DNA from 3 places in the Variovorax sp. GW822-FHT04A09 genome. Region 1 is predicted to be linked to each of the others. Evidence: predicted binding sites of a transcription regulator. Region 1 holds the regulator's gene; each other region holds the start of a gene.
What was found. The regulator sigma-54, encoded in region 1, starts transcription at its own class of promoters, with help from an activator protein. The targets are predictions, from matches to a motif close to TGGCANGNAANCTGCTTT.
Positions count from the first base shown of each region.

Region 2: a site for sigma-54 is predicted at 1,513-1,530, ahead of glnA (type I glutamate--ammonia ligase). Genes of this name have one in related genera too.
Region 3: a site for sigma-54 is predicted at 2,030-2,047, ahead of AC1RLW_RS15255 (ammonium transporter). Genes of this name have one in related genera too.

Region 1 is NZ_JBXAMV010000005.1:111,550-114,823, forward strand. Features, by position in the region: gene AC1RLW_RS23925 (phospholipase D family protein) at 1-1,016, opposite strand, end outside; gene rpoN (RNA polymerase factor sigma-54) at 1,027-2,616, opposite strand; gene lptB (LPS export ABC transporter ATP-binding protein) at 2,634-3,274, opposite strand, start outside.
Region 2 is NZ_JBXAMV010000001.1:2,273,820-2,277,093, forward strand. Features, by position in the region: gene glnA (type I glutamate--ammonia ligase) at 51-1,466, opposite strand; gene AC1RLW_RS10540 (competence/damage-inducible protein A) at 1,614-2,414, opposite strand; gene AC1RLW_RS10545 (EI24 domain-containing protein) at 2,411-3,274, opposite strand, start outside.
Region 3 is NZ_JBXAMV010000002.1:880,060-883,333, reverse strand. Features, by position in the region: gene AC1RLW_RS15260 (M14 family metallopeptidase) at 1-643, opposite strand, end outside; gene AC1RLW_RS15255 (ammonium transporter) at 757-1,959, opposite strand; gene AC1RLW_RS15250 (LytTR family DNA-binding domain-containing protein) at 2,133-3,071, opposite strand; gene AC1RLW_RS15245 (acyltransferase family protein) at 3,218-3,274, shown strand, end outside.

The sequences.
Region 1 (3,274 bases):
CTGCGCGCGCGGCGCATCTGCTCGACCACGTTGTAGCGCACGCTGTCCACGTCGAGCAGCGGCACGCCGCCATACGACGCGGTCTTGCCGATCACGCGGTCGGGTGAATCGGCATAAGCCTCGGCGGTGGTCCAGATCAGGCCGAGCTTGCCGGCGTCGAGGTCGTCGGCCACGGGGCTGTAGCCGAGCAGGTCGTTGGGCGCAGGCCTGGGCGGCGGCGGCGTGGTGTCGGGGCCGGTGGCGGCGTCGAAGCGGCGCTGCAGCTCTTCGCGCGGCAGGTCGGTGTGCACGACCGCGCCGATCGGGCGCACGTGCGGGCTGTTCCAGTACTGGTCGAACAGCACGCCCAGGCGCGGAATCAACGCGCCCGTGACGAAGGTGTCGAGGTCGATGAAGTTCGGGCCGGTGGTGCGGCGGAAGTACTGGTTGCCGATGTTGCGCCCGCCCGCCACCGCCATCGCGCCGTCGGCGATGAAGAGCTTGTTGTGCATGCGGCGGTTGACGCGGCTGAAGTCGAACAGCGACGCGGTGAAGCGCTTGAGCAGGCTGCCGCGCCCGGCCGGGAACGGGTTGAACAGGCGCAGCTCCACGTTCGGCGTGGCGGCCAGCCCGAGCAACAGCTCGTCTTCGCCGGACGTGTACAGGTCGTCCATCAACAGGCGCACGCGCACGCCGCGCTGGGCCGCATCGCGCAGGGTGCGCAGCAGGTAGCGGCCGGTCTCGTCGTTCTCGATCTGGTAGTACTGCACGTCGAGCGTGCGCTGCGCGCGGCGCGCCAGCTGCAGCCGCGTGTCGAAGGCGAAGTCGCCGCCGGGCATCAGGCGAAAGCCGCTGAGGTCGGGGTCGGGCTGCGAGGCCAACGCGATCTTGCCGAGCGCGGTGTCGGCCGAGACGGCGATGGCCTTGGTGGGCGGGCGCGGTGCGTCGTCGGGCAAGGTGGCACAGCCGGCGAACAGCGATGCAGCCACGAGGGCGAAGACCCAATGCCCCCAGCGCGACAGCAGGCGACGGGTCATCGTGGGCTTTCTACAGGGCTTTGCGCAGGTTGGCCGGTGCGATGCGCAAGGCTTCGCGGTACTTGGCGACGGTGCGGCGCGCGCACTCGATGCCCTGCTCCTTCAGCATCTCGGAGATCTGGCTGTCGGACAGCGGCTTCTTGATGCTCTCGGAACTCACGAACTGCTTGATCAGCGCGCGCACCGCGGTGCTCGACGCATTGCCACCGGTCTCGGTGCCCAGCGCCGAGCCGAAGAAGTACTTCAGCTCGACCGTGCCGAAGGGCGTGGCCATGTACTTGGCGGTGGTCACGCGCGAGATGGTCGACTCGTGCAGGCCGAGCTCGTCGGCGATCTCGCGCAGCACCAGCGGGCGCATGGCCAGCTCGCCGTGCACGAAGTAGCTCTTCTGGCGCTCGACGATGGCGTTGCTCACGCGCAGGATGGTGTCGAAGCGCTGCTGGATGTTCTTGATGAACCAGCGCGCCTCCTGCAGCCGCTGCGACAGCGCCTGGCTGCCCTCGCCCTTGTGCGACTTGAGCGCGCCGGCGTAGATGTCGTGCACGCGCAGGCGCGGCATGACTTCGGGGTTGAGCATGACGCGGAACTTCACGTTGGTGCCGCGCCCGGTCTTGGTGACGATCACATCGGGAATGACGATGTTGCGTTCGACGTCGACAAAGCGGCGGCCCGGCTTGGGCTCCAGGCGCGCAATGATCTGCAGCGCCGAGCGCACCAACTCTTCGTTGGTGCGCGTGAGCGTGGCCAGGCGCTTGAAGTCACGCCGCGCGAGCAGCTCCATCGGCTGCTTGCAGATCGCGATGGCGGTCTTGCGGATGAGCGCTTCGGCCTCGGTCTCGTCTTCGCTGGCGAGCGCCTTCAGCTGGATGCTCAGGCATTCGCCGAGGTCGCGCGCGCCGACGCCGGCCGGCTCCAGGCTCTGCAGCAGGCCCAGCGCCACCTGGAAGTGGTGCACGAGGTCGTCGAACTGGTCGTTGTCGTCGCCCGCCAGGCCCGAGGCCAGCGCGGGCAGCGAGTCTTCGAGGTAACCGTCGTCGTTGAGCGATTCGATCAAAAAGCGCAGCGCGGCGCAGTCGTTTTCATTGAGGCGCAGGCTCAGCGCCTGGCGATGCAGGAAGGACTGCAGCGACTCCTGGCTGCGCGCGAGTTCGGTGGCGTCGGCACGCTCGTCGTCGCCCAGGTTGTTCTGGCGTGCGGGCGCATCGCTGCCCCACTCGCTGTCGTCGGGCGCCATGTCGACGGTGCCGTCGCCTTCCCAGTCGGGCTCGCGCTCGGCGATCTCGGCGGCGGGGCCGTCGGTGTCGGGGGTCGAGGTGGTGGTGTCGCTGGACGTGGAGGACGTGCTGGCGGCGGACGGCGTGAACTCGGCCTCGCCCTCGCCCGCGTCGTCGCGCGGCACCGGCGCGTCGGCCGTGTCCAGCCCGAACTCCTCGCGCGCCGCTTCTTCCGCGGTGCGCTCGAGGAACGGGTTCTCGTCCAGCATCTGCTCCACCTCCTGGCTCAGTTCGAGCGTGGAGAGCTGGAGCAGGCGAATGGACTGCTGCAGCTGTGGCGTCAAGGCCAGATGCTGCGAGACGCGAAGGGACAGCCCTTGCTTCATGGAGACCCGACCCTCCCTTACATGCGGAAGTGCTCGCCCAGGTACACCCTGCGTACCTCGGCGTTGTCGACGATCTCCGAGGGTGTGCCTTGTGCCAGCACGTGCCCGTCGCTGATGATGAACGCGTGATCGCAGATGCCCAGCGTCTCACGCACGTTGTGGTCGGTGATGAGCACGCCGATGCCGCGCTCTTTCAGGAAACTGATGATCCGCTGGATCTCGATCACCGCGATCGGGTCGATGCCGGCGAAGGGCTCGTCCAGCAGAATGAAGCGCGGCTGCGTGGCCAGCGCGCGTGCAATTTCAACGCGGCGGCGCTCGCCGCCCGACAGCGCAAGCGCGGGCGAATCGCGCAGGTGGTCCACGCGCAGGTCGGCCAGCAGGTCGGCCAGGCGCTCTTCGGTGTGCTGCTTGGTCAGCGGCATCATGCGGCCGTTGGCGTCGGGCTCGCGCTGCAGCTCGAGCACGGCGCGCACGTTTTCCTCGACCGTGAGCTTGCGGAAGATCGAGGCCTCCTGCGGCAGGTAGCTCAGGCCCATGCGCGCGCGGCGGTGGATGGGCATGTGGGCGATGGGCTCGCCGTCGATGGTGATCTCGCCGGCGTCGGCGCGCACCAGCCCGACGATCATGTAGAACGAGGTGGTCTTGCCCGCGCCGT
Region 2 (3,274 bases), on a different contig from region 1:
CCGTCCTTTTGTCTTACTTGCCCGCCGGGGCGGGCTTGTTGTGGCGCTTTTTACAGCGAGTAGTACATGTCGAACTCGACGGGGTGCGTCGCCATGCGGAAGCGCGTGACTTCCTGCATCTTGAGGTCGATGTACGCGTCGATGTACGAGTCGGTGAACACGCCGCCCTTGGTCAGGAACGCACGGTCCTTGTCCAGGTGCTCCAGGGCCTGGTCCAGGCTGTGGCAGACGGTCGGGATCAGCGCGTCTTCTTCCGGCGGCAGGTGGTACAGGTCCTTGCTGGCGGCTTCGCCCGGATGGATCTTGTTTTCCACGCCGTCCAGGCCGGCCATCAGCAGCGCGGCAAAGCCCAGGTACGGGTTCATCAGCGGATCGGGGAAGCGCGCTTCGACGCGGCGGCCCTTCGGGTTGGCCACGAACGGGATGCGGATCGAGGCCGAGCGGTTCTTGGCCGAGTAGGCCAGCTTCACCGGGGCTTCGAAGCCGGGCACCAGGCGCTTGTAGCTGTTGGTGCCGGGGTTCGTGATGGCGTTCAGGGCACGGGCGTGCTTGATGATGCCGCCGATGTAGTGCAGCGCGAAGTCCGACAGGCCTGCGTAGCCGTCGCCGGCGAACAGGTTCTTGCCGTCCTTCCAGACCGACTGGTGCACGTGCATGCCGGAGCCGTTGTCGCCGACGATGGGCTTGGGCATGAAGGTGGCGGTCTTGCCGTAGGCGTGGGCCACGTTGTGGATCACGTACTTCTGCAGCTGGACCCAGTCGGCGCGCTGCACCAGCGTGCTGAAGCGGGTGCCGATCTCGAGTTGGCCGGCGTTGGCCACTTCATGGTGATGCACTTCGACCGGGATGCCCAGCGATTCGAGCACCAGGCTCATTTCCGAGCGCATGTCCTGGAAGCTGTCGACCGGGGGCACCGGGAAGTAGCCGCCCTTGACTGCGGGACGGTGGCCGCTGTTGCCGTGCTCGAACTCCTTGTCGGTGTTCCACGAGGCTTCTTCGGACTCGATCTTCACGAAGCAGCCCGACATGTCGTTCTTCCAGCGCACGCCGTCGAACACGAAGAATTCGGGTTCCGGACCGAAGTAGGCGGTGTCGCCCAGGCCGGAAGCCTTCATGTACGCCTCGGCGCGCTTGGCGAGCGAACGCGGGTCGCGCTCGTAGGCCTTGCCGTCTGCCGGGTCGATCACGTCGCAGGTCAGGATCAGCGTCGTTTCTTCGAAGAACGGGTCGATGTTGGCGGTGTTCGGGTCGGGCATGAGTTGCATGTCCGAGGCTTCGATGCCCTTCCAACCGGCGATGGACGAACCGTCGAACGCGTGGCCCGAGGTGAATTTGTCTTCATCGAAGTGCGACACGGGCACGGTCACGTGCTGCTCTTTGCCGCGGGTGTCGGTGAAGCGCAAGTCGACGAACTTGACCTCGTTTTCCTTGACGAGCTTGAGTACATCGGCGACGGTCTTTGCCATCAGTTTCTCCTGAGTTGGATGGTGGTTAGGAATACAGGGACGGGAGGATGCAGTTTCTGTGCCATTGTCACCCCGCCGGATGAGGCCCAGGTGACGGCCCAGGGGCTGCCGGAAAAGGAAAATATCCCCAAATTGGTGCAATGCAGATTAACGCACCAATTCAGGGCCAAGCTTCGCATCGAAAGTGTGCAGACCTTCGATGAGCTGGCCATAGGCGGCATCGAGCTTCGCGGGGTCGCCCTTGACGCCCAGCTCGATGTGGCGCCCGTACTGGGGGTGATCCACGCTGGGAAGGCTGAACACCTTGATGCCGGCGTGGGCCTGCTCGATGGCCTGCATCAGCGGCGTGAGGGTGGCTTCCATCGCACCGAAAACGATCACGGACTTCTCGGCGATGGCGTTGCGGGTGAACAGATCGGCATACCGGCTGTCGAGCACCGACTCGATCATCGGCCAGGCCATGACCGGAAAGCCCGGCACGAAATGCACGTGCTCGACGCTGAAGCCCGGGATCTTGTTGTACGGGTTGCGGATGATCGACGCGCCCTGCGGAAACACGCCCATGTTCAGGCGGTGGATGTTGTCGGGCCGGTCGGGTTCGTAGGGTACGCCCTGCTCCAAGGCCGTGTCTTGCATGCGCTCGCGGATCAGCGCCTCGGCCTCGGGGTGCAGCGCCAGCGGCACGCGCAGGGCCTGGGCGGCGCACTGGCGGGTGTGATCGTCGGGCGTGGCGCCGATGCCGCCGGTCGAGAACACGATGTCGCCCGAGGCGAAGGCGCGCATGAGGGCCGCGGTGATCCGAGTGGGCTCGTCGCCCACGTACTCGGCCCAGCCCAGCTGCAGGCCGCGCGCGGCCAGCAGCTCGATGACCTTGGCCATGTGCTTGTCGGCCCGCTTGCCGGAAAGGATCTCGTCGCCGACGACGATGAGACCGAATGCGCGTGTCATGGAGAACTCCATTGAGAAAGAGCGGCCTTGTTGGCCTCGGTGGCTTCGGCCGCCTCGAGCGTCTGCTGCGCGTCGCCGCTGCCGGCCGCGGGCTGCTGCGCCGCGCGCTGGGCGCGCAGCTGGGTCAGGGCGTCGAGGCAGTAGTGGGCGAACCAGAGCGCAGAAAAGGCGAAGACCAGCGTGTAGATCCAGATGGCGATCGGCACCAGCACGAAGAAGGCGGCGGCGAACAGCAGGCCCGAGGCCCAGACGATGCTCGGCGCGGCACCCAGGTAGCCGCACAGCACGCCGATGCACAGCAGCGGCAGCCGGTGGGCGCGCAGCAGCGCGGCGCGTTCTTCGGGGCTCGCGTGCTCGGCCAGCGCGTCGAAGCTCATCACCCGGTAGGTGAGCCAGCCCCAGATCAGCGGCGGCAGGATCAGCACCAGCGGCGGAATGAGCCACAGCGGCATCGACACCACCAGCGCGATCAGCGCCAGCACGGTGGCGCCGAGCGAGCGCAGCACGCTGCCGAAGAAGGAGGCGCCCTTCTTCTGTTCGAGCGTGGGAAAGCGCCGTTCGGCCACGAGCTTGGTGAGCGCCGGCGCCATGAAGCCGGCCACGATGAGCAGCGACAGCACCACGATCAGTGGCGTGACGCCGAACACCACCACCAGCGGCGCCAGCGCGGCCGTGACGTCGCTGGAGAAGAGGCGCCCGATCCAGGCCCAGAAGCTGGACAGCAGCGGCCAGGCGTCGAGGGCCTCGCGCGTCCAGGCGACGGCCGCGTCCCAGTAGAAGTAACCGAGCCCCGCAGCCAGCAGCACCATGAGCGCCAATGGCAGGAGCGACAGCACGATCACGCGCGGGAGCATGCAATA
Region 3 (3,274 bases), on a different contig from region 1:
TGGCCAGCTCGGAGGCCGAGCGCAGGAAATGCTGGCCGCACTCGGCCACCAGCGCCACGCCCTTGCCGTCGGCCCGGCCATGCTGGCCGTGCTGGATCAGCGGCGTGCCCGAGCCCAGGCCGTCGGGCATCACCAGGTGCACCGACGGGCGGCCGATGGCCATGGCGGCCTCGGCGTTGCGGTCGAAGGCCGGGTACACCCAGAACGGGATCACGGGCTGGCTCGTGGAATGGATGTCGAGGATGTGGTCGGCCGCGCTCACCACCGGGCGCAGTTCGCGGGCGCGGCGCAGCTCGGGGCTGTCCTCGCTGCCGTCGAGCCATTCGGGCGACCACACGCGGTTGAGGTTGTGCACCAGCTGGCGGCTGTCGAACGGCAGCGCCTCGTTGAAGGACTCGTAGGCCGCCACGTTGGCAAAGCTGACGGTGAGCGTGCCGATCTTCGGGCGCACGCCGGTGTCGAGCAGGTGCGTCGCGGCGGTCATGCCGCAGATCTCGTTGCCGTGCGTCAGCGCATTGATCAGCACGTGCGGGCCGGGCTTGCCGGACTCGAAGCGGTGCACGTAGTCGATGCCGACGTTGCCCTCGCGGTAGGCGAACAGGTCGCGGGGGAGGACTTCGAGGGCGGGGGGCAATTGGGTCATGGGGTGGTGAACAGGTGGGATCGGGGGCCGCCGGCAAGTTTGCTACAGCTGGCAAATTCGTGCCGTGCGCCGCAAATCCCCCGATGCGGCTCATGTCCTGAGCCGCAACGCCCTCACCAATTCACTTCGCGCTCCGGCGTCGCCGAAATATGGTGGATCGACAGGTCCGCCCCGTCGTATTCCTCTTCCTGCGACAGCCGCAACCCCATGGTCGCCTTGAGCACGCCGTACACCACCGCGCCGCCGATCAGCGCCCAGACCACGCCGAGCAAGGTGCCGATGAGCTGCGCCCACAGGTTCACGCCGCCGATGCCGCCGAGCGCCTGCGTGCCGAAGATGCCGGCCGCGATGCCGCCCCAGGTGCCGCACAGGCCGTGCAGCGGCCACACGCCGAGCACGTCGTCGATCTTCCATTTGTTCTGGGTGCGCGTGAACATGAAGACGAAGATGGCGCCGGCCACGCCGCCCGCCACGAGCGCGCCCAGCGGGTGCATGAGGTCGGAGCCGGCGCAGACGGCCACGAGGCCGGCGAGCGGGCCGTTGTAGACGAAGCCGGGGTCGTTCTTGCCCATGGCCAGCGCCACCAGCGTGCCACCGACCATGGCCATCAGCGAGTTGACGGCGACCAGGCCCGAAATCTTGTCGATGCTCTGCGCGCTCATCACGTTGAAGCCGAACCAGCCCACGCACAGCACCCACGCGCCCAGCGCCAGGAACGGGATGTTCGACGGCGGGTGTGCGCTGAGCGAGCCGTCGCCGCGGTAGCGGTTGCGGCGCGCGCCCAGCAGCAGCACGGCCGGCAGCGCGAGCCAGCCGCCCACGGCGTGCACGACGACCGAGCCGGCGAAGTCATGGAACTCGTGGCCGGTGACCGAGGCGATCCAGCCCTGGATGCCGAAGGCCTTGTTCCAGGCGATGCCCTCGTACAGCGGGTAGACGAAACCGACGATCACCGCGGTGGCGATCAGCTGCGGCCAGAACTTGGCGCGCTCGGCGATGCCGCCCGAGATGATGGCCGGGATGGCCGCCGCGAAGGTCAGCAGGAAGAAGAACTTCACCAGCTCGTAGCCGCTTCTTGCCGACAGTTCGGTGGCGCTGACGAAGAAATGCGTGCCGTAGGCCACGCCATAGCCCACCAGGAAGTACACGATGGTCGACACCGAGAAGTCGACCAGGATCTTGACCAGCGCATTGACCTGGTTCTTCTTGCGCACGGTGCCCAGTTCCAGGAAGGCAAAGCCGGCATGCATGGCCAGGACCATGATGGCGCCGAGAAGGATGAACAGCGCGTCAGCGCCCTGTTTGAGTGCGTCCATGAGAGCTTCTTGCAGGTTTTTGGTTTGATTTGGTGCGTCGCACCCGAACGGCTCGGGGCGCCGGCGCAAGAAAGCAAAAATGGTGCCTGAAGGCTCTTTGATGGTGCGAAACGACCCAAGAATGGGCCGATTTCGCAGGGCACGCACCGGATCGGAACGCGCAGCCGCAGCGATCAGCCCGCGCCGCGCAACGCGTCGCGATACCGCCGGCTGCAGGGCACGCTCGTGCCGTCGTGCATGTGCAGTCGGGCGTCGCCACCGTCGAGCGGCTCGATCTCCCTGATGCGGCCCAGGTTCACCGCGTGGCTGCGGTGCACGCGCACGAAGGTGGCGGGGTCGAGCTGGGTCAGGAAGTCGGTGAGCGTGGCGCGCAGCAGGTAGTCGTGGCCGTTGACGTGCAGGCCGACGTAGTTGCCCTCGGCCTGCAACCAGTCGATGTCGGTGGCGGCGATGAGGAATTCGCGGCGCAGCTTGCGCACGAGGAAGCGTTCGGGGCGGGCCGGCGGCGGCGCTACTGGTGGGGGCGTCTCCTGCACGGAAGGTTCGAAACCCTCCGGTTCCGCCAGCGCCTCGGGCACCGGCGCCACACCCTCTTCCGGCGGATCGAGCACGCGCGCCTCGCCCTGCAGCCGCAGCATGAAGAGCCGGTAGGCCCACACGCCGAAGACCATCGTGGCGTAGACGCGCACGTCCTTCAGGTACTCGTAACCCCATCGCCCCATGGCGCCGGCGAAGTCGTAGGGCTCGCCGGCGGCCGCATACACCGCGGCGCGCAGCCCGAACATCGCGGCGACGTGCGCCAGGCTCAGGAGCACGCTGGCCACCAGATGCCCCGCAAGAAAGCGCACCCAGTGGTCGCGCGCCAACGGCGACAGCCGGCGCTCCACGGCCACCAGCACGGGTACGAGGGCCAGCAGCGCGATGTGGCTCGACACCTCCCAGGTAATGACCTCCCAGTTCGCGCGCGGCACGGCGCGGCTGCGGGCGTCGATGAGCGCGACCACGGTGCTGATCGCGGCATGCACCGTCATCAGCACGATCCAGAAGCCGACCTCGACGTACCGTCGGATCGGTTCGTAGCGCTCGTACAGGTTCTTGTGCGGCTCGCTCATGCGGGGATTCTCGCGAACCGGGGGCCGGATTTCGTCCCTGGGGGCCACCGTTCGTCACAAATCCGGGCCGATCCGTCCCGGCGATGGCCCCGGGGACGGGCGCGGGGGCCACGATGGCCGCCGTTTCTTCGTTCCAGGAGCCCGCCATGCCCTCCGATTCCGTTCCCACACCGCAGCGCCGCCACGACATCGACGCCCTGCGC